Luteibacter rhizovicinus DSM 16549: one gene and its partners. Each later gene encodes a partner of the first gene's protein in a complex. Links are inferred from orthologs where the notes say so. Each region holds a gene or a part of one and is shown in the gene's direction. Other genes may lie near its edges. The genes, in order: tsaD, tsaE and tsaB.

Region 1 (10,238 bases):
CAGCAGTCGCGGGGAGCCTTCTTGCGACGCCACCACAGCGCGGCCAATGCGATCAGCGCAGCGGCAATGGCCAGCCAGATGCCGGTCTGCCCGCGGTGGATCCACATGGCCAGCCATTCGTGGTTGTGCGCCCCGAAGTAGCCCAGGTACACCCACAGCGGCACGCTGATCGCCGCGGCGAGGCCGTCCAGCAGCAGGAAGCGGAAGAATCCCACGCGGTGGGTCGCGCCGGCGGTGATGAAGACCGCGGTGCGCATGCCCGGCAGGAAGCGGGCGACGAACATCATGCGATTGCCGTAGCGCTCGAATTTCTCCTGCACCTTGGCGTAGCGCTCCGGTGTCAACAGTCGCGCGACGAAACGCCAGCGCAGGATGCGTGCGCCGAAATGACGACCGAGCAGGAACATCGTCGAATCGCCGACCAGGACGCCCGCCATGCCCACGCCGACCATCGAGTGGACATCGCCGTAGCCCAGGCCCGTGATGATGCCGCCGGCGACAAGGGTGATGTCTTCCGGCAGGGGCGCGCCTGCTCCGCAGAGCATCAGGGCGAGGAAAACAGCCGCATAGCCGTTTTGCCCGAAAAGATCGACGAGGTGATTCAATAAATCCATCAGCGACGCGCAAGTCCGGCCCCGGCCGGTCCCTTCAGGGTACGAAGCCCGGATGATCCCATGGATCGCGTTAATCTCGCGGTGCAGCGCATCATTCGCCCTCCGCCGGGGCGGGCGCGGAGCGGGCGGCCAGCAGGACACGCAGTTCGGCCTTCTCCGTATCGTCCAGTACCCCCTCGCGGCTCCGTCCGATCAGGTATTCGCGACGCTGTGTCACGGCCTGGCGCTGCATCTGATCGAGCGAACCGAGGAACTCGACGCGCTGCATATCGGCATCGCCGACCACCTCGGCCTGCATGAGTTTTTGCAGGGAGGCGTACTCGGGTCGGTCAAGAAAATACTCAACCAGCACCGCAGGATTGATGCCTGGGCGGGACCGCGCCACGTCGATCAACTCGGCCAGCAGGTTCACGCCGGGGCGGTCGAGACGCAGGAAGGCATACGGTGGCTCCACCTCGTCGGCCAGCGCGGGCTGGGCCAGCAGCAGGGTGATCGCGCTGCGTACCAGGCTGCGCTGGACATTGGCCGGCCGCGCCTGCTGCTGGCGGGTCGGCGCGGGTTCGGGCTCGAGCACCGCCTTGGCGCCCGTACGGCGCTCCAGCTCCTGGCCCATGAGGTCGCGGAAGGCCCCGTCGGGCAGCTTGGCAATGAGCGGGCGGGCCCGTTCGGCCAGGCGGGCGCGGCCGTCCAGGCGGCTGAGGTCGACATCCCGCGCGAGTTCTTCGAAGAAGTACTCGGACATCGGCATGGATTCCTTCATGCGCTTCTCGAAGCCGTCCTTGCCTTCCTTGCGCACCAGGGTGTCCGGATCTTCGCCGTCGGGCAGGAAGAGGAAGTGCGCCTGGCGGCCGTCGCGCATGCGCGGCAGCACGGATTCCAGCGCCCGCCACGCCGCGGCCTTGCCGGCGCGGTCGCCGTCGAAACAGAAGTAGACATCGGGTGCGGTACGAAAGAGCACCTCGGCATGTTCGGGTGTGGTTGCGGTGCCCAGGGTGGCGACGGCGATCGGCAGCCCCGCCTGATGCAGGGCGATGACATCCATATAGCCCTCGACCACCATGATCCGGGTGACGGTCTGGTTCGCCTGCTTCACCTGCCACAGGGCGAACAGCTCCTTGCCCTTGTGGAACAAGGGGGTTTCGGGCGAATTGAGGTACTTCGGGCTCTGCTCCGACGACAGAACGCGCCCACCGAAGGCGATCACGCGACCGCGACGGTCCAGGATCGGGAACATTACACGTTCGCGGAAGCGATCGTATTTATTGCCGCGCTCGTTACTGGCGACCATGCCCGCTTCGTTGAGTAGCTGGCGTCGGCGATCGTTCGTGCCCAGGGCCTTCATCACGCCATCGAAGCCGGCCGGCGCCCAGCCGATACGGAAGCGCTTGACGATCTCGTCGTCGAGGCCCCGACGGTCCACATACGACGTGGCCTCGGGGCTGTTACCGAGCTCGCGCTGGTAGAAGCTCGCGGCATCGTCGAGCAGGGTATAGAGGTCGCTGCGATCTTCACGCGGCTTATCGTCGCGGTTGCCCTCGTAGGGCACCTTCAGGCCGGCGGACTGGGCGAGTTCCTCGATGGCGTCGGGGAATTCGAGGCGGTCGTAGTCCATGAGGAACTTGATCGCACTGCCGTGCGCGCCGCAGCCGAAGCAGTGGAAGAACTGCTTCTGCGGGCTCACGTAGAACGAGGGTGAGCGCTCGTTATGGAACGGACAGCAGGCGGTCCATTCGCGTCCCGCCTTTTTCAGCGGGACGCGACGCTCGATCACGTCGACGATGTCGACGCGGGTCAGCAGTTCGTCGATGAAATTGTCGGGAATTCGGCCACGCATCAGTCGCCTAGGATGCCATGCATCCGCGTCCGAATGGAGACCGGATCATCGTCAGAACGCCATGTGGAACACGCCGATCACGGCCAGGATCGCGATCACGAACAGGATCAGGAAGATGGCGAAGCAGACCTTGGCGATCGTCGCGGCGATGCCGGACACACGGCTGAAGCCCAGCGCGCCGGTAACCAGCGCGATGAGACCGAAGATAATGGCGTACTTGAGCATAGGGATCCCCCGTCAGCGCCGGAGGGAGTCCACCAGCCGCGCGGGGGAAATTAATGACAACCGTGTGGCGCCGTCGTGAAGCTGAGGCGTGTTGTCCGGCCTCTTTACCTGTGGGAGCCGCTTCAGCGGCGATCCCGCGGCAGCGGGCCAGGATGGGGCGAGCACCCTATCGCCGCTGAAGCGGCTCCCACACAGAGTCGGGCTTCAAGCCAGCTTGGCTTTGACCTTGCCTGCTACCGCAGCCATGTCCGCACGACCGGCGGCCTTTTCCTTGATCAGGGCGACCACCTTGCCCATGTCGCGTGCCGAAGTGGCACCCGTTTCGGCAATGGCGGCGGCGATGATGGCATCCAGTTCGGCGTCGTCCAGCTTCGCCGGCAGGTAACCGTCGATCACGCCCATTTCGTAGCGCTCGATGGTCGACAGATCGGTACGGCCAGCCTTGTCGAACTGCTCGATGGAGTCGCGGCGCTGCTTCTGCATCTTCTCCAGCGCGGCCAGGACCTGGGCATCGTCGAGCTCGATCCGCTCGTCGACTTCGCGCTGCTTGATCTGGGCCTGGATCAGGCGGATCACGGCCAGGCGGTCCTTTTCGCCACTCTTCATGGCGGCCTTCATGTCTTCGGTGATCTTTGCCTTGAGGCTCATGCACTTTCTCCGGGACGACGAAAAGCCGGCTTTACCTTTCGGCAAAGCCGGCTCGGGATTTCCGCTCTGAATACACCGGGCAGCGCGCAGGGCGCCTGCCGAGGTACCATACCCAGTCCCAAGGGACCGGGATGGGCATCAGTACATGCGGGTCCGGCGCGTCGTGTCGCGGGACAGACGGCGCAGGTGACGCTTCACAGCAGCGGCGCGCTTGCGCTTACGCTCCTGGGTCGGCTTTTCATAAAATTCGCGCTTACGCGTTTCGGCCAGCACGCCAGCCTTCTCGCACGTACGCTTGAAGCGACGGAGGGCAAGCTCGAAAGGCTCGTTCTCGCGGACTTTAACGCTCGGCATGGAAACTCCACTTGATTAAACTGACCCGGAGTACCCGGGCGAGCCGTGGATTATAACGTGATCGATTCGAAAATTTCAAAGCCTGTTTTAGGCGTGGAAACGTCCTGTGATGAAACAGGGGTGGCCTTGCTGCGCTGGGACCCGGAAAAACCGGGTCGTGGCCTGCTTTCCCACGCCCTTTTCAGTCAGATCGCCCTGCACGCCCAATACGGCGGCGTGGTGCCCGAACTGGCCAGCCGGGACCATGTCCGCAAGCTTGTCCCCCTGGTGCGCGAGGCCTTGAAGGAGGCCGGGCTCACCCCTGCCGATCTCGGCGGCGTGGCCTATACGGCGGGACCCGGCCTGGTCGGGTCCCTTCTCGTGGGCGCTTCGGCCGCCCGCGCCATGGCCTGGGCGCTCGGCGTACCGGCCATCGGTGTCCACCATATGGAAGGTCATCTGTTGGCGCCCCTGCTCGAGGACGACCCGCCGGAGACCCCGTTCGTGGCCTTGCTGGTCTCCGGCGGCCACTCGATGCTGGTCGAGGTGAAGGCGATCGGCGAGTACACGATCCTTGGCGACACCCTGGACGATGCAGCGGGCGAGGCCTTCGACAAGACGGCCAAGATGATGGGCCTGCCTTATCCCGGCGGCCCGGCCCTGGCCAAGCTCGCCGAGCAGGGCACGCCGGGCAGGTTCCGGTTTTCCCGGCCCATGGTCGACCGGCCGGGGCTGGACTTCAGCTTCTCCGGGCTGAAGACCCAGGTACTGCTGGCCTGGAATGCCAGCGACAAGACCGACCAGACCCGCGCCGACGTGGCGAGGGCCTTCGAGGAAGCCATCGTCGACACCCTGGCGATCAAGTGCCGGCGTGCGCTCGAGGCCACGGGCGCCAAGCGGCTGGTGATCGCCGGCGGCGTCGGCGCGAACAAGCGCCTCCGCGAACAACTGGCCGAGGCGGGGGCGAAAGACGGTTTCCGGGTTTATTTCCCGCGCCTGGCGTTCTGTACCGACAACGGCGCGATGATCGCCCTCGCCGGCGCGATCCGCCTGGCGTCGGGTCAGCACCAGGACGCCACGATCGAAGTGCATCCGCGCTGGAGCCTGGAGAGTCTGCCCGCGGCCTGAGCGAGGAAGCCGCCCCACTTGCGTATCTCAAGGCGGTCGCGGACCCTGTAAGGCCCTCTTCGTCCCCTACGCCCCCTCCATGGATATCGTCTTCATCGAAGACCTGCGCATCGACGCGGTCATCGGCATCTACGACTGGGAACGCCGGATCCGGCAGACCCTGTCGTTCGACCTGGAAATGGCTTTCGACAATCGTCGCCCCGCGGCCAGCGACGACATCGCCGATACGCTGAACTACAAGTCCATCTCCAAGCGCCTGCAGTCGTACGTGGAAGCGTCCAGCTTCGGTCTGGTGGAAACTCTCGCGGAGCGTTGCGCCGATATCGTACGCGAGGAGTTCGGTGTGTCCTGGGTGCGCTTGAAGTTGTCCAAGCCCGGTGCCGTGCGCGGTGCCAAAGCGGTGGGCGTCCGCATCGAACGCGGTATCCGACCGGAATGACCGGGACCGGTCGTGCCTACCTGAGCCTTGGCTCCAACATCGATGCGGAGCGCTGGCTCGTCGCCGCGGTCGAGGAGTTGCGTGCCCGCTTCGGCAAGATCGACGTCTCCCCGGTCTATCGCAGTACTGCCGTCGGCTTCGATGGCCCCGACTTCTTCAACCTGGCCGTCGCGATCGACAGCGACCTCGCGCCCGATGCCCTGAACGACTGGCTGCACGCATTGGAAGACCGGCATGGCCGCATTCGGGGTGGCGCGCGTTACGGCTCCCGCACGCTCGACGTGGATATCGTCCTTTTCGACGACCTCGTCCTCAGCGGCAAGGGAAACCTGAAGCTGCCGCGCGGCGAGCTGCGCCACGCCTTCGTCCTCAAGCCGATGGTCGACATCGCGCCGTCAGTTCGCCATCCGGTCGACGGTCGGACCATGGCCGAGCTCTGGGCAGCGTTCCCGACAGAAAGCGAACCCCTGGCGCTGGACGACGCTTGCACCGAAGCCGTCAACGCCAAGTCCTAGGAAGTCCCTGAGGCGTCGCCTCCTGAGCGCGCCCGGCCCATGGGCTCTGGCGAACCGCTGCCCAGGGATGCTACAACGCGTTCCACCAAAGGGGCCAAAGGGAACGGGGAAATGGGTAAGTTCGCACGCAGTTGGGCGCTGATGAAGTCGAGCGCCAACATCCTCCGCCAGGACAAGGAGCTGATGCTCTTCCCGCTGTTCGCGGGACTGGCTTCGCTCGCCGTGATCGCTACCTTTGCGTGGCCGGTGTTCACCCTGATCGCTCATCACCGCGCGGGCTTCGAAGGCCAGCGCGGTCATGCCTCACCGATGTTCATGCTGGTGAGCTTCCTGTTCTACTTCGTGCAGTACACGGTGGTGATCTTTTTCAACACCGCGCTGGCCTCGGCCGCGATGATCCGTCTCGATGGGGGCAACCCGACCGTGCGCGATGGCGTCCGGCTCGCCATGGGTAAGCTGCCCAACATCATCGGCTATGCGCTCATCTCCGCCACGGTCGGCATGATCCTGCGTGCGCTGCAGGAGCGTTTCGGCCTCATCGGTCGCATCGTCGTCGGTCTGCTCGGCTTCGGCTGGACGGTCGCCACCTTCCTCGTCGTGCCGGTGCTCGCCGCGCAGGACGTCGGTCCCATCGACGCGATCAAGCGCAGTGCGTCGCTGCTGCGCGATACCTGGGGCGAGAACCTCATCGGCAACGCGGGCATCGGCGTCGCCGGCAGCCTGCTGACCTTCGGCCTGCTCCTGGTCAGCGGCATGCTCTTCCTCGGTGCGGTCGCCACGCACTCCGTCGCGCTGATGTTCGTCGTCGGCGCCGCCGCGGTGATCGGCCTGGTTGCTCTCAGCCTGTTCCAGACCGCGATGCACGGCGTCTATTCGGCGGCGCTGTACCGCTTCGCCGAAGAAGGCGATCCGGGCCAGGGTTTCGATCGCGCGCTTCTGGAATCGGCGTTCCGCCCCAAGGGCTGAGCATTCCGCCAAACCCGTGTGAGCCGCTTCAGCGGCGAGACCAGCAAACGAGGCCCCGACATCGGGGCCTCGTCTTTTTGGTTCTTCGCGCATTTCCGGGGCGTACGTGCCGTGCTTCGTTCGCGGGCACGCTCGTCGACCTCGCGGGGCGGCTTGGGTTCGCCATCGCTACGTACACTTGGGCGTCTCGCGGGGAGACCTTGGTGTCCACCCTCGCTGCTCAGACAGGTCCTCCGCGTTCCGTACCGGAAAGGCCGCTAACGCGGCCCGTGTACTTATCTGGCCTACGGCCGCTCCACTTGTGCGGAACTCGCCTCGAGGGTGGACACCAAGGTCTCTCACGACGATACGGTTAGCTGGAAGGCGAGCCGTTGGAGTGGGTGTGGCCGCCGAAGCGAGCCGTTACGGCAGTCGTGCGGGTACGTTCACTCCGGCTCGGTGAGCGCCTTTCTCGCCGTGGCGCTGCCCGCGAAAAGACGATCGCGACCGGCGCGCCGGGTCGACCGTTTGGCGATGGTGACAAGCCAGCAGCCAAAGCGGCGTTGCTCCGTCGGCTCGACACCGAAGGCTCTTTGCCTCAAGCCCCCCAGCGAGGGTGGGCACCGAAGGCTCTGCGCCTCACACCTCCACGCAAGCGGCGGCGCAATGGCTCAAGGTAAGCGACGAAGAACCCTATCTTTGCCGACGCTTCAAATATTCAAAGCCCTGCCGCCATCGACACGAATCACTTGCCCAGTCGTGTAATGCGCATCCAGCAGCAACCACCGCACGGCTTCGGCCACATCGTCCGGCTCGCCCTTGCGCGCTAGCGGCGTCTTCGCGATCAGTGCCTCTGCGGCTTCTTCCGGCTTGCCGGAGGCGGGCCAGAGAATTGCGCCCGGCGCGACCGCGTTCACCCGCACGTCCGGCGCAAGATCCTTGGCCAGCGCCTGCGTCAGCATGACCAGCGCCGCTTTCGCCATCGAGTAGACGACGTGCCCGGCGAGCGGTCGCTCCGCGTAGATATCGACGATGTTGACGATGGCGCCATGCGCCGCACGTAGTGCCGGCGTCGCGGCCTGGGCGAGAAAGAACGGCGCGCGTGCATTCGCGGCGAAAAGATCGTCCCAGTGCGCGGCGGTGGTCTCGCCGATCGGTGTGGGATAGAACGCCGAGGCGTTGTTGACCAAGCCGTCGAGCCGGCCGAAGTGCGTGAGCACGGAGTCCACCAGTGCGGTGGGCGTGTCATCGTTTTCGAGTGCGCCGGCGAACGTGTGTGCACTATTCGTCCGCGTGGCATTGAGTTCCTGAGCGAGCGCCTCTGCCTCATCCGCCGAGCTTCGGTAGTGGATGGCGACGGCGCAGCCTGCAGCGTGCAGGCGTCGCACGATAGCGGCGCCGACGCGGCGGGCACCTCCGGTAACCAGAATGACCGGCTGCTTGTTCATCGCGACTCCCTGTTCAATCCGGGAGGAGCTTGCCGCAAACAGGGGCGCGCGTCACGTCGCGGCCCGGGGCTTGCGGGCGGCGGTCTTCTTCGCAGGCGCCCGACGTGCGGTCACTTTTTTCGTGGCCTTGCTTGTCGCCTTGGCGGCCGCTTTCTTCGCCGCTGGCTTGGCTACCTTGGTTGCTTTGGTCGCGACGGATTTGCGGGCGACGGTTTTCTTTGTCGTGGCGCGTTTGCGTGTGGCCGCGGGCGATGTCTTGCGGGCTGCTGTCTTCGGCGCGGGTGGATCGCCGGCGGAGCCGGCTCCTACAGGGGCTTTTGCGTCGGGGGTGGCGGTCCCCTTCCGGGCGCGAGATGTCTTGCCTTGCTCTCGGCCGTTCGGTTCGCTGCCGTCCGGATCGTCGTCGATGTGGATCTCGCCGCTGAAGAGGTCGATCGCGGTCTTCGCCACCTGGCCCGTGTCGTAGTACGCGTAGGCACCGACGCCGAGGGCGCCGACCACCGGTAGCCAGCGGGAAATACCCTTGCCGACAGCGCGCTTGGAGACGCTGACGCCGATGCGGCCGGCCAGCCGCTGCAACACGCTGGTCGCGGTCGTGCGGAAGACAAGGCGATCGCCGACCCGGATGGCGACGTCGCGGAAGGCTTGCGCGGCGGTGTGGCGGAACAGGCACCAGAGCATCTGCTCGCGGCCCAGCTTCGGTGTCTTGCCATACGCCGCGGCGATATCGCTGACCAGCTGGCCCTGGATGCGCCAGATCGCGACGAGTTCGGGCAGCACGGTGAGCCAGCCCAGCGGACCCGGGGGCAGGGCGAGCGAGCCGGCGGTGATGGCGGCCTTCTGCGCGGCGGATGAGGCCAGTCGGCGACACTCCTCGGCGGCGTCGCCCTTCACTCGGGGGACCTCACTCTCGGGAATGCGGCTGACGAACTCGAGAATCGCCTTGGCGACAGGGCTCTCGCCGCGCTCGGCGGACACGGGAACGATCTCTTTCGAGGTCGAGGTAGGGTCCTTTTTGGCCATCGGTCTCTCCGGGCATGCGATGGCAAGCATCGTCGCGTGGCCTGCGTGAGTCCGCCATGAAGCGAAAGGGCGATGAAACCCCGTCGGGCGGATAGTGACTTCCGGCGGATTTCCCCCATCCTCCGATTTCATTATGATACGTTATAACATCGCTACCCCAGAAGAGTCCCCGATGACCCCCGCTCGCCTCGCGCTCTGCATCGCCCTTGCCCTGTCCGCCGCCCCCGCCTTCGCGGACGACACCACCGACGCCACCGACCCGCAGAAGGCCACGAACCTTGGCGCGGTGGACGTCACCGCCCGTCTCGACGAGGCGCGTAACAGCCTGTCGCCGGACACCGGCAGCAGCCAGTACGTCATGGATCGGCAGACGATCCAGGCCCTGCCGCTGGGCGATTCCACCCCGCTCAACCAGGTCATCCTGCAGGCGCCGGGCGTGGTCCAGGATTCCTACGGTCAGCTGCATGTGCGTGGCGATCACGCCAACCTGCAGTACCGCATCAATGGCGTGCTCATTCCGGAAAGCATCGGTGGCTTCGGCCAGACCCTCGACGCGCGCATGATCGACAACGTGAAGCTGCTCACCGGCGCGCTCCCCGCGCAGTACGGTGAGCGCACCGCGGCCATTGTCGACATCACGACGCGTACGCCGAAAGACGGCATCGGCGGCACCGTCGGCATCACCGGCGGCCAGTACGGCACGCTGAACCCGAACGCCACGCTGTTCGGCAAGACGGGCGACTGGAGCTTCTTCCTCACGGCCAACTATCTCGAGAACGACGTCGGCATCGAGAACCCCACGGCCAGCCGCAAGGCGGTGCACGACCACACCAACCAGGTGAAGGCGTTCGGCGACGTTTCCTACCTCATCAATAACGACACGCGCCTGAGCTTCATGTTCGGCGTGACCAACAACCGCTTCGACATCCCGAACAACCCGGGCCAGACGCCGCAGTTCGGTTATCTCGATGTGACCAACTTCGACTCGGCCCAGCTCAACGAGCGCCAGCAGGAAAAGACGCGCTTCGGCGTCCTCAGCCTGCAGGGCAAGATGGGCTCGACGGCATACCAGGTGTCGGCCGGTGA
Region 2 (5,331 bases), 610 kb from region 1 along the record:
GGGACCTGGCCTGGGTCGAACATTCGCCGCTGGCCGCCGAGTACCGTCGCATGGTCGCCAGCATCGGCGATTCGCTGCGCTTCATGGAAACGCTCGCCGGTCAGTCGATCTCCAGCTACTCGCGCGTGGATTTCTACACCTCGCACGAAGCGCTCCTGCTGCATTACGAGGAAGCGCTCACGCGTCAGGTGCCGCGCCAGGATGGCTGGTTCAACCTGTCCACGCATTTCCCGTGGATCGGGATGCGCACGGCGGCACTCGACGGCGCGCATACGGAATACTTCCGCGGCATCCGCAATCCGATCGCGGTGAAGGTCGGACCGACCGTGCAGGCGGACGATCTGCTCCGCTTGATCGACGTATTGAATCCGAACGAAGAACCGGGTCGCCTGACCCTGATTCACCGCATGGGCAACGACAAGATCGGCACGCACCTGCAGCCGCTGCTCGAGGCCGTGAAGCGGGAGGGGCGCCGCGTGCTCTGGGTGGCCGATCCGATGCACGGCAACACCGAGAGCACGACCAACGGCTACAAGACCCGTCGCTTCGCGAACATTGCCGGCGAACTCGACCAGGCCTTCGACATCCACGCGGCCGCCGGCACACGGCTGGGCGGTGTGCATCTGGAACTCACCGGTGAGGACGTTACCGAATGCCTCGGCGGCGCCCGCGATCTGGTCGAGGGCGATCTCGACCGTGCGTACCGCTCGATGGTCGATCCACGCCTGAACTACGAACAGTCGCTGGAGATGGCGATGCTGATCGTGCGGAAGTCAGGTGGCATGGTTTGATTGCTGCAAACATGTGTTAACCGAGCCCGGCCTTGCGCCGGGCTTTTTTTGGCGTATCGGTTCACTCGCGTTGCGAGTGCGCGTTTTGAGCGGCTCGCGCCGCCGCTCGCGTGGAGGTTCGTCGCGCAGAGCCTTCGGTGCCCACCCTCGCTGGGGAGGGTGGACACCAAGGTCTCCTGCGCGAGACGCTCAAGTGTTACGAGCTCGAGCGCAACGCATGTTGCGCACGAGCCCAGGCCACGTGTTCACGCACGACGTCCGACGGATCATCCGCGCGTGCTTCGAGTGCGGTGAGAATCTCGGTGCTCGTCGGTGCGTTGCCCAATCCAACGGCGAGATTGCGCAGCCAGCCTTCGTAGCCGGTGCGGCGGATCGCCATGCCTTCGGTGCGGGACAGGAACTCCGCTTCGGTCCATGCGAAGAGATCCACCAGCTTCGGTCCATCCAGGCTATGACGTGGCGCGAAGTCGGGCTCGGTCGCTTCTTGTGCGAACTTGTTCCAGGGGCAGATCAGCTGGCAGTCGTCGCAACCGAAGATACGGTTGCCGATCGGCGCGCGTAGTTCTTCGGGGATGCTGCCCTTCAGTTCGATGGTGAGGTAGGAGATGCATTTGCGCGCGTCCAGGCGATACGGCGCGACGATGGCCTGGGTCGGGCAGATGTCGATGCAGCGCCGGCAGCTGCCGCAATGCGCGGTGGCGGGCTCGTCCACCGGCAAGGGGAGATCGGTGTACAGCTCGCCGAGGAAGAAATACGAGCCGGCGCGCTTGTTGATCACAACGGTGTGCTTGCCGATCCAGCCGAGGCCGGCATTACGGGCGAGTGCCTTTTCGAGCACGGGGGCGGAGTCGACGTACGCGCGGTAGCCGAAGTCGCCGATGCGCTCGCCGATGCGCGCGGCGAGCTTCTGCAGTCGGTTGCGCATGACCTTGTGATAATCACGGCCGAGTGCGTACCGGGCCACGTAGGCCTTGTCGCCATCGTTGATCACCTCCCACGCATTCGCGGTGCCGGGGGGGATGTAATCCATACGGACGGAGACCACGCGCAGGGTGCCGGGCTCGAGTTCGGCAGGGCGGCTGCGACGCGTTCCGTGACGGGACATGTATTCCATCTCGCCGTGATGGCCGTCCGCCAGCCAGCGCTCCAGGTAGGCCTCGTCGTTGCCGAGGTCGGTGCCGGAGATGCCGACGTCGGCAAACCCGAGCTCGCGTGCCCACGCCTTGATGTCAGTGGCGAGGATGGCGTAGTCGATGGAGGGTGGGGCGGACATACGTGCATTCTACTTGCCCCTTCTATAATCCCCCGATGACCGCACCCAAACTCGGCACCGCTCTCTTCACTTCAGCGCAGGCCCGCGCGATCGACCAGCGCGCGACGGCCGAGCTCGGGATCCCGGGATTCGAGCTGATGACACGTGCGGCGGCGGCAGCCTTCGCCATGTTGCACGAGCGCTGGCCGGTGGCCGAGCGGCTACGGGTGGTCTGTGGTGCGGGCAACAACGGCGGCGACGGCTATCTGGTGGCTCGCGACGCACTTGCCGCCGGCCTGGACGTCGATCTGGTCGCTCTCGGCGAACCCAGGGGCGTCGATGCCATCAGGGCTCGCGACACCTTCGTCGCGGCGGGTGGTGAGCCGGTTTCCCTGGCGACCTGGACGGCACTCCCGCCGGCCGACGTGCTGGTCGACGCGATCTACGGCACCGGTCTGAACCGGGCGCCCGAAGGGGATGCACGCCAGGCGATCGAGGCCATGAACGCGTATGGCGCACCCATCCTGGCGCTCGATCTTCCCTCGGGCCTCTCCGCCGACACGGGCGCCACGCCCGGCGTGGCGATCCGCGCGGAGGCGACCGCTACGTTCATCGTGCACAAGCGCGGTTTGCATACCTTTCACTGCGAAGTCGCCGGCGACATCGCGCTGCATACGCTCGGGCTTCCGGAAACGCTGTTCGACTCGCCGGATTCGCATCTCCTGCTGCCCGGGCACCTGCCACCGCGGCCGCGCGAGTCGAACAAGGGAACGAACGGCCACGTGCTCGCCATCGGCGGTGACCATGGCATGGGCGGGGCGGTGCGCATGGCTGCCGAGGCCGCGCTGCGCACGGGCGCCGGTCTGGTCAGTGTCGCCACCCGAGACGAGCACGTGCTGGCCATGAATGCCGCGCGGCCGGAGCTGATGGCGCACGGCGTCAACGGCCCGCAGGCCCTGCAACCCATGCTGGAAAAGGCCTCGGTGCTCGCACTCGGTCCCGGCCTGGGTCAGGCAGCCTGGGGGCACGCTCTATGGACCACCGCGCTCGACGCCGATCTGCCGACGGTGCTCGACGCCGATGGCCTGAACCTGCTCCATGCCGAAGAGCGGTCCCTGCCCAGGATAGTCGTGCTGACGCCGCATCCCGGCGAGGCCGGTCGCTTGCTGGGTATCGACACGAAAGCCGTGCAGGCCGATCGCTTCGCTGCCGTGCGTGAAATGGCCAGGCGCTTCAAGGCGGTGGTCGTGCTCAAGGGCAACGGCAGCCTGATCGCCTCGGCGGCCGGCGAGGTCGCCGTCTGCCCCTGGGGTAACCCGGGCATGGCCAGTGGAGGCATGGGTGACACCCTCACCGGGATCATCGCGGCGCTGTTGGCGCAGGGGTGTAACGCCTATGAGGCAGCCTGCCTTGGCGTGAGCCTGCATGCCCGGGCTGGTGACGTCGCCGCCCAGATGGGCGAGCGCGGGCTGCTTGCCGGCGACCTGCTCGAGCCACTGCGCCGCCTCGTCAATGGGCTGGACGCATGAGCGCCGTCGCCGAGCTGATCCTCGCGGACGAGGAGGCCACCATGGCGCTGGGTCGCCGACTGGCGGACGTTCTCGACGCCGACGGCCTCGTCGCTTTTCTTTATGGCGACCTGGGCGCGGGCAAGACCACGTTCGCCCGCGCCTTTCTCAAGGCGCTCGGTGTCGGCGAGCGGGTCAAGAGTCCGACCTACAGCCTGGTCGAGGGCTACGAGCTCGGCGAGCGGCAGGCCTTCCATCTGGATCTTTATCGCATCGCCGATCCGGGCGAGCTGGAGTGGCTGGGCCTGGACAGCCTGGCGGAGCCCGGCGCCATCGTCCTGGTGGAATGGCCGGAACGGGGTGCCGGTGCCTTGCCGCCCGTCGATCTGGCCTTGAGTTTTCGTCACGAAGGGCCGGGCAGGGCGGTCCGACTCGAGCCGACGTCGCCTAAGGGCGAGCAGATCGTCGCCGCGCTGACCCTGGCGCCGACACCGCAGGCCTAGCATGCGCCCTTGTCCGCGGTTTACGGCCTTTATCCCTGAAAACAGGGGTTTTTCGGCATGCGACGACGTGTCGCTTGCGGCACATTCCTGTACGCCGGTTGACGAAGGTTTCGCAGGTTATGGATTATCAAGGGAAAACGTCTTGCATTCGTCGGGCGCTTGCAGTTCAATCCGGGCCGTATGAGGGGAATGACTATCAAACTTGGCCTGCTTGCGTGCGTGACCGCCATCGCGACGCTGACGGCTGTCGCCGTTTCGGCTGCCGACGTGAAAGCAGCCCGCGCCTGGGCGGGTCCGGAATACACCCGCGTGGTCTTCGATCTGTCCGGTCCGGCCGCCTACAAGATGTCGCAGGGCGATGTGCCCGGCAGCGTCGTGCTGGATATCGCGGGTAGCTCGGTGACGGGTGATTTTTCGGCGCCGGGCGGACAAGGCCTGTTCAAATCGATGAGCGTGAGCAAGCAGGGTGGCTCGGCGCGGCTGGTCGCGACGGTCGATCCCAGGGCGAAGCCGAAGAGCTTCCTGCTCAAGCCGGCCGGCGACTACGGCTATCGCCTGGTGCTGGATCTCTATCCGGGTGGGCAGAGCGATCCGGGCGACAACCCGCCCCCGGCCGCCGACCACGACTCGCCGTCCGTCGCGTCAGCTGGCAACGACGACGACGCTGAGGCATCCGCGCCAGCGCAGGCGCCCCTGCCGACACGCGGCAGCCGCAACTCGCGCAGCAAGTCGGTGCCGGCGGGCAAGCCTCCCATGCTGCCCACCGGTGACCGCAAGGTGGTGGTCGCCATCGACGCCGGTCATGGCGGCGAAGATCCGGGCGCGAAAGGCGCGACCGGCCTTCGCGAGAAGGACGTCACCCTCCAGGTGGCCCGCGAACTGGCTGACCAGATCAACCGCCAGCCCGGCATGCAGGCCGTTCTGACGCGCAACGGCGACTACTTCATTCCGTTGAAGCGGCGCTACGAAATCGCGCGGGAGCACAACGCGGACATGTTCGTGTCCATCCACGCCGACGCCTTCAAGAACGGCGACGCCAAGGGCTCCTCCGTCTGGGTGCTGTCCCCGCGCGGCAAGACCAGTGAGGCCTCACGCTGGCTGGCCGATCGTGAAAACCGCGCCGATCTGGTCGGCGGCGTTTCGCTCGACGACAAGGACGACAGTCTTGCCGCCGTCCTGCTGGACCTCCAGCAGGGCTACGCCATGCAGGCCAGCGAATCCATCGCCGGCAACGTGCTCAAGGCCTTGGGTCGCCTGGGCCCGACGCATCGCGGCTA
Region 3 (10,401 bases), 1.6 Mb from region 1 along the record:
AGATACGGCTCGATGACCTGGCCGGTGCGATCGCCGCGCGGCACCTGCAGCTTGTGCTTCTTCGTCTCGACCAGCAGCTCGGCGGCTTCCAGATCGGCCAGCACGGCCTTGCGCGCGACGTAGCGGTCCAGGCCGCGATACTTCTCAGGCGCCGCGTCGTTGATCTTCGCGTCGTCGGTGAGGATGTTGATCATCGGCAGGTTGTGGCGCTGGCCGATGGCGTAGTCGTTGAAGTCGTGGGCCGGGGTGATCTTCACGCAGCCGGTGCCGAAATCCTTTTCGACGTACTCGTCGCCGATGATCGGGATCTGGCGATCGGACAGCGGCAGGTTGAGCAGCTTGCCGATCAGGTGGGCGTAGCGCTCGTCGTCGGGATGCACGGCGACGGCGACGTCGCCCAGCATGGTTTCCGGGCGCGTGGTGGCGACGACCAGTTCACCCGAGCCGTCGGCCAGCGGGTAGCGGATCGACCACATGGAACCGTCTTCCTCCTCGCTGACCACTTCGAGGTCGGAGATGGCGGTCTTCAGCACGGGGTCCCAGTTGACCAGCTTCTGACCACGGTAGATCAGGCCTTCCTCATGCAGGCGCACGAAGGTTTCGACCACGGCCTTCGACGGGCCCGGGTCCATGGTGAAGACTTCGCGGCTCCAGTCGCCCGATACGCCCATGCGGCGCATCTGCCGGCCGATGGTGTCGCCGGACTCGGCTTTCCATTCCCAGACACGGCTGATGAAGGCATCGCGGTCGAGATCCGAGCGCTGCTTGCCTTCGGCGTTGAGCTGCCGGGTGACGACCATTTCGGTGGCGATGCCGGCGTGATCGGTGCCGAGCTGCCACAGCGTGTCGTAGCCACGCATGCGGTGATAGCGGACCAGGGTGTCCATGATCGTGTGCTGGAACGCATGGCCCATGTGCAGCGTGCCCGTGACGTTGGGCGGCGGCAGCATGATCGTGTAGGGCGTGCCCTTGCCCGACGGCTTGAAATAGCCGCTGGACTCCCACTGGGCGTACCACTTCGACTCGATCTGGCTGGGCTCGAAACTCTTATCCATGCGTGGGCTCTCGGCTCGCGCCGCGAAGGGGCGCGCTTTGGAAGACGAAAAGACCGCCATTGTAGGCGATACTTGAGGGATGACTGCATCCGATGTGGCCGCGATCCTCGGCGCGGAGGGCCCGTTTGCCCGTGAAGTACCCGGATTCGCGCCCCGCGAGGCGCAGGAGCGCATGGCGGGGGCGGTGGCTACCGCCATCGAGGACCGCGATGTCCTGATTGCCGAGGCCGGCACCGGTACCGGCAAGACGTTCGCCTACCTTGTCCCCGCCCTGATGTCGGGGCGCAAAGTGATCATCTCCACGGGCACCAAGGCCCTGCAGGACCAGCTGTTTTTCCGCGACCTGCCGCGCGTGCACGCCGTGCTGGGCAGCCGGGCGAAGACCAGCCTGCTCAAGGGCCGGGCCAACTACCTGTGCCTCTACCGGCTGGACCAGGCGGTTCGCGAGGGCAACCCCGATCGCCAGCTGGCCAGCCAGCTTTCGGCGATCCGTGCCTGGTCGGCGCGAACGCGTCGCGGCGACCGCATGGAAATGATCGATATCCCGGAGGATTCCCCGGTCTGGCCACGCGTCACCTCCACGCCTGAGAATTGCCTGGGCACGGAGTGCCCGTTCTTCGATGACTGTCATGTGGTCAAGGCGCGTCGCGAGGCGATGGAGGCCGATATCGTCGTGGTAAATCACCACCTTCTCATGGCCGACCTTGCGCTGAAGCAAGAAGGCTTTGGGGAGATTCTTCCGTGCGCGGACGCCTTCATTCTCGACGAGGCGCATCAGATTCCCGAGCTGGCCGGCCAGTTCTTCTCGCAGAGCGTCAGCGCGCGGCAGATGACCGATCTTGCCCAGGACGCGCTGGCCGAAGCCCAGGGGGTGACCGGCGCGACCAGCCAGCTTCTCGAGCCGGTGGAAGTGGTGCAGGACCTGATCAAGCGCCTGCGCCTGGCCATGGACCCGCTGCCCGCCCGTGGTCCGTTCGGCGCGCTCGATCGCGACGAGACGGTCCATGAGCTGCTCGGCGAACTGCGCGATGTCATGGCCGCGCTCTCCGACCTGCTTTCCTCGCTGGGCGAGCGCTCGCGCGGATTGGCCAACGTCTTCGAGCGGGCGCAGATGCTCAGCCTGCGCCTGGACCGGATTGCCGAGGAACATTCGGCCGCCGACGTGCGCTGGTACGAAACCTGGCCACGCGGGTTCGCCTTGCACGCCACGCCGCTGGACCTCGCCACACCACTGCGCGCGATGCGCATGGCGACCGATGCCGCCTGGATCCACACCTCGGCGACCTTGTCGATCGCCGGCGACTTCGCCCACTTCGCTCGCCAGCTCGGCATCGAGGACCCGCAGACGCTGCATGTCGAAAGTCCGTTCGACTACCCGCGTCAGGCACTCGCCTATCTGCCGAAGGATCTCCCGGATCCGGCGGCGCGCGATTACACCGATCGCGTTGTCGCGGCGATCCGTCCCGTGCTCGATGCATCCGACGGCCGGGCCTTCCTGCTCTTCACCTCGCATCGCGCGCTGCGGCGTGCCGCCGAGTTGCTCGAAGGTCGTGTGCCGTGGCCGTTGTTCGTCCAGGGCACCGCGCCACGGCATCGCCTGCTCGAGGAATTCCGTGCCAGCGGGCGCGGCGTGCTTCTCGGTGCCGCGAGTTTCTGGGAAGGCGTCGACGTGGCCGGCGAAGCGTTGAGCGTGGTCGTCATCGACAAGCTGCCCTTCGCCATGCCGGACGATCCGGTGCTCCAGGCGCGGCTGGAAGCGCTCGAAGAAGCCGGCATCAATCCCTTCATGGGCTGGCAGGTGCCCACGGCCGTCATCGCCCTCAAGCAGGGCGCGGGACGCCTGATCCGTGACGTGCACGATCGCGGTGTCCTGGTCCTGTGCGATCCGCGGCTCAGTACCAAGGGCTACGGGCGGCTGTTCCTGGCCAGCCTGCCGCCGATGCCGCGCACGCGCGAGCTCGCCGATGTCACGGCCTTCTTCGCGCCGGTGTCCTCCCCGACCTGATCCTTTCCTTGGGACTGGGCCGCGTTTCGCCCCTCCTTGCCCGCACTTCGCCCTGGTGGGCGCCGCTGGCGCACCCATCGGGCACCGAGCATCGTTCCCATCTATCAGGAAGGGAGAGACCGATGTTTCGCTGGATGCAATCGATAACCGCCAAGGTGCTCGGCATCGGGCTGCTGGCCCTGCTCATGCTCATTCCGCTGACACAGGCCGATGGCCTCGTGCGCGAGCGTCAGGCCATGCGCGACACCGCCGTGGCCCGCGTGGCGGATGGCTGGGGTGGACCGCAAGTGATCGGCGGCCTGGTGCTCGCCGTGCCGACGCAACGGGAGAGCCACGATGCCGCGGGTGCCGTAGCCAAGGTGATCGACGGTACGGAGATCGTCCTGGCCGATGACCTGGATACCGTGGCCGACCTCACCGTCGACAAGCGGTCGTCAGGGATGTACGTGGTGCCGACCTATACCGGCGAAGTCACCGTTCATGGTCACTTCCTTCCTGCCGACCTGCGCCGTTTCGCGACCGAGACAGGGGCGACCTGGTTCATCGGCAAAGCGGAGGTTCGCGTGCTGATCGCCGATACGCGCGGACTGCAAGGGATCACCTCGGCCATGGTCGACGGTCATGCGGTGCGCCTGTCCTCGTCCACCGCACGCATGGGTCCGTACACGGTGCTGTCGGCACCCATCATCATCGAGCCGGATCGCGAGGCGCCGATCGAATTCGAACTCAAGCTCAGTGTCGCCGGCACGGAATCGTTCTCATCGCTGCCGCTGGCGCGTACGAACAGCGTGCAGATGCGCTCGTCGTGGCCCGACCCCAGCTTCACCGGTTCGCTGTTGCCGACAAGGCGCAGCGTGACGCCGGCAGGTTTCGATGCGTCCTGGAAGATCCTCGACCTCAATCGCGCCTATGGCCAGCACTGGGATGCGACCAGTCAGGATGTTGCCGAACGCCTCGCACCTTCGTCCTTCGGCGTGAAGCTCTACCAGCCCGGCGGCGTGTACCAGCAGAACGATCGCGCGGGTAAGTACGGCCTGCTGTTCATCGCGCTGACCTTCGTCGCATTCTTCCTGTTCGAGGTGCTGAAAGGCCTGCGCCTGCATCCGGTGCAATACCTGCTGGTCGGCGCCGCGATGACCAGCTTCTACGTGCTCCTGCTCGCCCTGTCCGAACAGATCGGCTTCGGCCCGGCCTACGCCGTCGCCGCTGCCGCGGTCGTGCTCATCGTGGGTGGTTACGCCATGGCGGCGCTTCGGGCGCGCACGGCCGGCCTGGCGCTTGGCGGCGTGCTCACCCTGGTTTACGCCATACTGTATGGCCTGATCGGCGCGGAACAGTACGCGCTGCTGATCGGGTCGGTCGTCCTCGTGGCAGTGATCGCGCTGCTGATGTACCTGACCCGCCGGATCGACTGGTACGCCCAGGGCGTGCCGCTCAACACCACGTCGGAAACGCCATGAACTTCCTCGCTATCGAAACCTCCACGGAAGCCTGCTCGGTCGCCCTCGTCCACGGCGACGAAGTGATCGAGCGCAGTGAAATCGCACCGCGCCGGCATGCCGAACTCGTGCTGCCGATGGCGGACGCCTTGCTCGCCGAGGCGGGTCTCAGTCGCGAAGCGCTCCATGGCATCGCGGTCGGTCGCGGCCCGGGTGCCTTCACCGGCGTGCGCCTGGGTGTGTCGCTGGCGCAGGGCATGGCGATGGCGCTGGACGTGCCGGTGGTCACGGTCTCCTCGCTCGAAGCACTGGCACTGGAAGCGCCCGAGGATGATGGAGCGATCCTGTCGGTGATCGACGCGCGGATGGGCGAGATCTACGTGGCCGCGTGGCGTCGCGAGGACGACGGCAGCATCACGCTGATCGATCGCGAGCGCGTCGATACGGCAGCGGCGCTGGAGCTTCCTGACGCCGCCGCATGGCACGTTGTCGGCACCGGATGGGCGACCTACGAGGCCATTCTCCGGCAACGCATACGCGGATCCATCCGCTCGGCGGATGGTGCACGTTTCCCTCAGGCCAGACACGTCGCAGAAGTGGCGGCGCGGCGTTTTCGTGACGGTCTGGCGGTGGCGCCGGAACTCGCGCTGCCCGTCTACCTGCGTGACAAGGTGGCGCTCACGCTGGTGGAGCAAGGGCGGGCCTAGCTCGCCCCTACAACCTTTGACGTATGGCGCACGTTGCTCGCGGGATCTACGGTTTCAATCCGTCCCAGGTCAGGCGGAATCCCGGGGCGAACGGATCGCTGCCGGATGACATGGACAGTTATTCGACGAAAGGAATCGGTCATGAGCGGACTCGGCACGCACAAGCAGGGCGATATCGACACTTCCTTCGGTATCGATGGCACGTTCGAGCTCAAAGTAGAAGGCTATGTCATCGAGCCTGGCGCGAATGAGCGCCTGCGCGCGCTGGCACGGGCCGACGACGGCAGCATCATGCTCGCCATGGGTTGCAGTCCTCCCGAGGGCGGATGGCGATACGGTCTGGCGAAGATCACCCGCGACGGGCAGTTCGACCCCTCCTTCGGAAATCAGGGAGTCGTCGTCGAACCGCCGTTGTCGGGGGAAACCTTGCAGGGTGCGCAACCGTTTCCGGTCGACGGGAACGCGACGGTCCTGGTGCTCAGGTCGCAAGGAAGCGATACATGGATGCTGACGCGCCGGGATGGTGCGGGTGCGATCGATACGTCGTTCGGCATCGATGGCTACGTGAACCTGGACGGCATTCGGCCCCCCGGCGAGCCGGGGGTCGTCAAGGGTTTCGTCATCCCTGCAGGTGGTGGTGAATTTTTCTTCGTCGGAACGACGCAAAACGCCGAACAACGATACGGTGGCATCGTGTTGCGCTTCGATGCGTCCGGTCATCTGAGTCCCGCCTTTGCCGGGAAGGGGTACGCGCTGGTTGATGTCCCGCTCGGAGCGAGGGGGAGGATCACCGATGCGGTCGTCCAGGATGACGGAAAGATTCTCCTCAGCACGGCAACCGTCGCCGGTAATTCTCGCATCGTGCGCCTTCTTCCCACCGGTGAACCTGACCCTGCCTTCGGGACGAATGGAGCGTTCGTGGTAGAGAGCGACGGCGCTCATCGCAACGAGATTGAACGACTGTTCTGGTCGGAAGAAGCTGGCATCTGGGCGGCAGGTACGATCATGAGCCGCCCACCTGCCGCCGGCTTGCTCCTTACGCTGGATGACGACGGAACGATCCCCGTCGGCTTCAACGGTGGACGGTACCTCGAACTCAATTACGGTGGGGCCGATGACGGAGGCATATTCGCGTACCCGATGCACATCGAAGCCTCGGGCCAGGGAGTCACGCTGGTGGGGCGTGCCGACTACGATGGAACGCTGATCAAGCGCGTCATCGTGGGGCGCCACGATCGAACGGGCGCGCTGGATCCGTCGTTCAGTGATGACAACGGCTTTTTCATCATCGATGTCGACCTCAAAGGTCTGAACTTCCTGTTCTTCGGCATCGATGTGACGGACGCTCACCTGACCTTTGAAATCCTGACGGGTAACGGCGCTGGCGGAACACCCCCCGAGCGAGTGCTGGTGCAGCGCTATACCTCGTGGGGAGCAAGATGATTCTTGGCTGCCTCGCCACTACCCTCGGCGAACGCAAGGCACACGATACCGGTGACGATAACCAGCGCTCCGACGACCTGTGTCGTCGTCACCGGTTCGGCGAAGACCCACCACGAAAGCGCCATGGCAGTGACCACTTCGAGATGGGAGGCGGCGAAGGCCGGCCCGATCGGCGCGTGCTTGAGCAGGCTCATCCAGGTCACGAACGCGCCGATGTAACCGGCGATCGCGCCGTAGACCCATGGATGCGAAAACACGCGAGCGAGCCATGCCGTGCTCATCTCCAGCGGTAAGGCATGTGCGCCGGCCGCCTTGAAGCAGAGCAGGTTCAGCGTGTCGAAGGCCAGCAGCAGCGTGAAGCCGATGAGGTAGAAACGCTTCATGAGCCGACGCCGACGATAGCGACACCCGCCGCCACCAACAGGATGCCGGTGACTCGCAACGGCGTCAGCCGTTCGCGGAAGAGGATGCGCCCCGCGACCATGATCGCGACAATATTGATTGCCGCGAGAAGGACGCCTTCGGACAGCGGCACCAGCGAAAGAAAAGCGATCCAGTCGACGAACACGGCGACATAGCAGGCGATGCCAACCCAGATCCAGGGCCGTGCGAGCATGTAACGCCATCGCGCCAGCCCGTCCCCGGCGCGCTCGTCCCCGGCAGCTGCCTTGAAGGCCAGCTGGCCACCGGTATCGAGCAGGACGTAAGCGATCCACAGCGCCAGGGCCAGGCCGTGCATCCGGATCAGGCAGCCATGCGTGCAGGTCGCGCGTCGCGGGCGACGCGGCTGAAGAAGTCGGCGGTGCGCTCGATCAGCATGCGGCGTTCGCGATCGATCGTGATCATGTGATAGCTGTCGCCCAGCAGGAGCATCTCGATCGGTCCGCTCACGCGGCGTGCGACGAGGTCCGCATTGGCGACGCTGGCGACATCGTCGTCGGCCGCATGGGCCACGAAACACGGCGCCACCACATCGGGCAGGCGGCGACGCACATCGCGCGACAGTTTGACCATTTCGGCCAGCGCATCCCAGGGGTTGCCCGGAAGGCCGGCCGCCTCGCTATCGCCCGAAAACATGGCAGCGCTCACCTGTGCGCGGAGGCGCTCATCGCGGATGCCGTAGGGCGGTTGCTCGATGAAAACGCGATTCTTGCCAATGCCGAGTCGCTTGAACAGCGGCAGCATGAATGAAAACACTCCCGTCCACGGAATCGACCAACCGTCATAGCGGAAGGTGGCGCCGAAGACGCCGACGCCGTCGACCCAGTCGGGGCGAACCGCGGCCAGGCGCAGGGCGAGCAGGGCGCCCATCGAGAGGCCGGCGACGAAGACCCGGTCCACCCGGCCGCGAAGCTCTTCAGCGGCCGCCTCGACGCTGGCGTACCAGTCTTCCCACGTCGTGGCGAGGAGGTCTTCCTCGGTGCCGCAATGACCGGCCAGGCGTACGCCGACCACGGTGAAGCCGGCGCGGTTGAGCCCCTTGCCGAGGATGCGCATTTCGGTCGGCGTGCCCGTCAGACCGTGGATCAGCAGGACGCCATCGCGCCCTCCTTCAAACCGGAATTCTGTCGGGTTGCTCACGCCGAGGCCTCGTATCCTGGATTGCTCATGGAGAGCATGGTCTCAGTGCGTGGTTTCAGTTGGCTTTCCTGTCATCGCGGGGAACCGTACCTCCACCCGCAACCCGCCCGCGGCCGCGTGCAGGAAGGCGACCTGGGCGGCGTGACGCTCGGCGATGCTTTCGACGATGGCCAGGCCCAGACCGGTCCCGTCCTCATCACCGCCAGGCACGCGGAAGAAGCGCTCGCCCAGCAGGGTGAGGAAGGCGTCGGCGACGCCGGGGCCGTCGTCCTCCACGGCGAGCACGAACTCGTCGACGTCGCGGGAGACCGACACCGTCACGGTGCAGCCCCGGCCGGCGTAGTGGAAGGCGTTGTCGACGAGGTTGTCGATGATCTCCTGGATCTGCAGCGCATCGCCACGCACCAGGCAAGCGCCGTCGAGGCCTTCGTATCCCAGGTCCACGCTCAGCGCCAGCGCCTGATGGACGCGCATGGATACCGCCTCGGGGACCACGGTGGACAGGTCGATCACCGCCATGCCGTCGTGGTCGGGCAGATCGGGCGCCTGGGTGCGCGTGAGCGCAAGAAGTTGCGCCGAGGTCCGCGCCGCACGGGCGGCCAGCCGATGCACGTGGCCGAGGGCCTCGCTGCGTTGGGTGGCGTCCGCCGCGTTGTCCAGCGATTCCACATGCAGCTGGATGCCGGCCAGCGGTGTGCGCAACTGGTGCGCGGCATCGGCGATGAAACGCTCCTGCAGACCGAGCATGTTGCGCATGCGGGCGAAGAGGTCGTCGATGGTACGGGTCAGCGGGAGGATCTCGATCGGCACGTCTTCCTCGCCGATCGGGCCCAGATCGTGTTCCCGGCGGCTCAGGCGCGCCGTCAACGGGTCCAGTACGCGCAGGCCGTGGCTCACGCCGAACCAGACCAGGCACAGCACGGCCGCGATCAGCAGGGCCTGCATCGGCAAGGTGAGAAAGAGGATTTCGCGCGCGCGGGTGTGCCGGTCGCGCAGGCTCTCGGCCACGGTGATGGTCAGGACGTCGCCCGGTTCATGGCGGCTGCTCACGCGCATGACCGCGGCACGCAGGGGCTTGCGACCCAGGGCCGTGTCGTAGAGTCGCGGTGGACCATCGGTGGGCACGCCGCCTTCGGCGCCGGGTAGCTCGGCATTGCCGATCAGGCGGCCGTGCCGGTCGCTGAACACCGTGTAGTAGTTACGCCCGTCGGGGTCGTACTCGAGCAGGAACCGCGCTTGCGCAGTGAGCTCGCCGCGCAGCGCATCGTTACCGATCATCTCGGACAGGGTCAGGGCCGAGTCGGAAAGGTCCGAGTCGTGCACCCGGTTGGAGTAGGCAAGCGCAACGAAATAGCCGAGCACCGCGTCGAGCAGCAGCACCCCGAGGACGGGTACCAGCAGAAAGGTAAGCAGGCGACGGCGCAGGCTGGGGCGGGACGGGCGGTGCCCCGCATGGCGACGCTCAGGCATCCGTGGATTCTTCGAGCAGATAGCCCAGGCCGCGGATCGTACGCACGCTGGTACCCGATCCGCCGAGCTTGCGACGCAGGCGGTGCAGGGCGATGTCCAGGCCGTTGTCGGTGAGATCTTCGTCCCAGTTGCACAGGGCCTCGACCAGCTGGGCGCGACTGGTGACCTTGTCGGCGCGAATGGCCAGTGCCTCGATCAGTCCGAATTCGCGCGCGGTCAGGTCGAGCGGTGTTTCGCCGATCCACGCGCGATGTCCCGGGATGTCCAGACGCAGACGACCGATGCGAAATTCCGGCGTGCCGTGGCTGGTGCGACGGCGGAGCAGGGCACGCACGCGGGCATCGAACTCGGCCAGCGCGAAGGGCTTCACCAGGTAGTCGTCGGCGCCGAGGTCGAGCACGCGTACGCGTTCCTTCAGGCCCTCGCGTGCGGTGACTACCAGCACCGGCAGCCCGGCCCCGCGCTTTCGCGCCCGCAACAGGACTTCGCTGCCATCGAGCATGGGCAGGCCCAGGTCGAGTACCAACAGGTCGTAGTCGTGATCGCGCAGGGCGTTGTCTGCACTGGCGCCATCGGCGACGTGGTCGACGGCGTGCCCCCCTTGTTCGAGGGAGGAGCGGACGGCCGCGGCGATGGCGGCGTCGTCTTCGGCTAGGAGAATGCGCATGGTGGGCAAGGATACGCTTTGAGGGCGGGCAGAC

The links.
Region 2: the proteins of tsaD (region 1) and tsaE are in contact, whole or in part, in a crystal structure (PDB 6N9A), measured with the Thermotoga maritima proteins. The link is inferred for Luteibacter rhizovicinus DSM 16549 from one-to-one orthologs. Residues at the interface, in WP_004082750.1 of Thermotoga maritima: Cys10, Asp11, Arg49, His50, Leu82, Gly84, Gly135, Gly136, Glu154, Thr155, Leu156, Asp157, Asp158, Ser159, Glu162, Asp165, Lys166, Arg169, Leu170, Tyr175, Lys213, Thr214, Leu217, Tyr218, Gln221, Arg222, Asn324; in WP_004082108.1 of Thermotoga maritima: Leu37, Gly38, Lys46, Lys57, Val59, Lys60, Ser61, Thr63, Phe64, Thr65, Leu66, Met67, Val69, Pro71, Tyr82, Arg83, Leu84, Asp86, Asp88, Phe89, Asp93, Ile128, Asp130, Glu131, Arg134.
Region 3: the proteins of tsaD (region 1) and tsaB are in contact, whole or in part, in a solved structure (PDB 4WQ4), measured with the Escherichia coli proteins. The link is inferred for Luteibacter rhizovicinus DSM 16549 from one-to-one orthologs.

The regions. Positions count from the first base shown.
Region 1 is NZ_CP017480.1:2,091,294-2,101,531, forward strand. Bases 2,955-5,791 are described here. They hold tsaD (tRNA (adenosine(37)-N6)-threonylcarbamoyltransferase complex transferase subunit TsaD), read left to right. Parts: upstream 2,955-3,801; coding sequence 3,802-4,782; downstream 4,783-5,791. Other genes in these bases: BJI69_RS09360 (GatB/YqeY domain-containing protein), read right to left, coding at 2,955-3,321; rpsU (30S ribosomal protein S21), read right to left, coding at 3,460-3,675; folB (dihydroneopterin aldolase), read left to right, coding at 4,862-5,221; folK (2-amino-4-hydroxy-6-hydroxymethyldihydropteridine diphosphokinase), read left to right, coding at 5,218-5,736. In the rest of the region: BJI69_RS09345 (DedA family protein), read right to left, coding at 1-614; dnaG (DNA primase), read right to left, coding at 706-2,448; BJI69_RS09355 (DUF1328 domain-containing protein), read right to left, coding at 2,500-2,673; more of BJI69_RS09360, read right to left, coding at 2,878-2,954; BJI69_RS09385 (DUF6159 family protein), read left to right, coding at 5,848-6,702; BJI69_RS09390 (pteridine reductase), read right to left, coding at 7,392-8,129; BJI69_RS22845 (hypothetical protein), read right to left, coding at 8,181-9,152; BJI69_RS09400 (TonB-dependent receptor), read left to right, coding at 9,325-10,238.
Region 2 is NZ_CP017480.1:2,698,123-2,703,453, forward strand. Bases 2,312-5,311 are described here. They hold tsaE (tRNA (adenosine(37)-N6)-threonylcarbamoyltransferase complex ATPase subunit type 1 TsaE), read left to right. Parts: upstream 2,312-3,568; coding sequence 3,569-4,054; downstream 4,055-5,311. Other genes in these bases: BJI69_RS12280 (bifunctional ADP-dependent NAD(P)H-hydrate dehydratase/NAD(P)H-hydrate epimerase), read left to right, coding at 2,312-3,572; BJI69_RS12290 (N-acetylmuramoyl-L-alanine amidase), read left to right, coding at 4,235-5,311. In the rest of the region: BJI69_RS12270 (class II 3-deoxy-7-phosphoheptulonate synthase), read left to right, coding at 1-791; tRNA epoxyqueuosine(34) reductase QueG, read right to left, coding at 988-2,064; more of BJI69_RS12280, read left to right, coding at 2,100-2,311; more of BJI69_RS12290, read left to right, coding at 5,312-5,331. UniProt on the Escherichia coli protein: Required for the formation of a threonylcarbamoyl group on adenosine at position 37 (t(6)A37) in tRNAs that read codons beginning with adenine.
Region 3 is NZ_CP017480.1:507,978-518,378, reverse strand. Bases 3,362-6,361 are described here. They hold tsaB (tRNA (adenosine(37)-N6)-threonylcarbamoyltransferase complex dimerization subunit type 1 TsaB), read left to right. Parts: upstream 3,362-4,516; coding sequence 4,517-5,206; downstream 5,207-6,361. Other genes in these bases: BJI69_RS02470 (delta-60 repeat domain-containing protein), read left to right, coding at 5,348-6,361; creD (cell envelope integrity protein CreD), read left to right, coding at 3,362-4,520. In the rest of the region: BJI69_RS02490 (valine--tRNA ligase), read right to left, coding at 1-1,055; DNA repair helicase YoaA, read left to right, coding at 1,135-3,060; more of creD, read left to right, coding at 3,195-3,361; more of BJI69_RS02470, read left to right, coding at 6,362-6,649; BJI69_RS02465 (EamA family transporter), read right to left, coding at 6,625-7,032; BJI69_RS02460 (DMT family transporter), read right to left, coding at 7,029-7,388; BJI69_RS02455 (alpha/beta hydrolase), read right to left, coding at 7,394-8,230; BJI69_RS02450 (sensor histidine kinase), read right to left, coding at 8,273-9,700; BJI69_RS02445 (response regulator), read right to left, coding at 9,693-10,367. UniProt on the Escherichia coli protein: Required for the formation of a threonylcarbamoyl group on adenosine at position 37 (t(6)A37) in tRNAs that read codons beginning with adenine.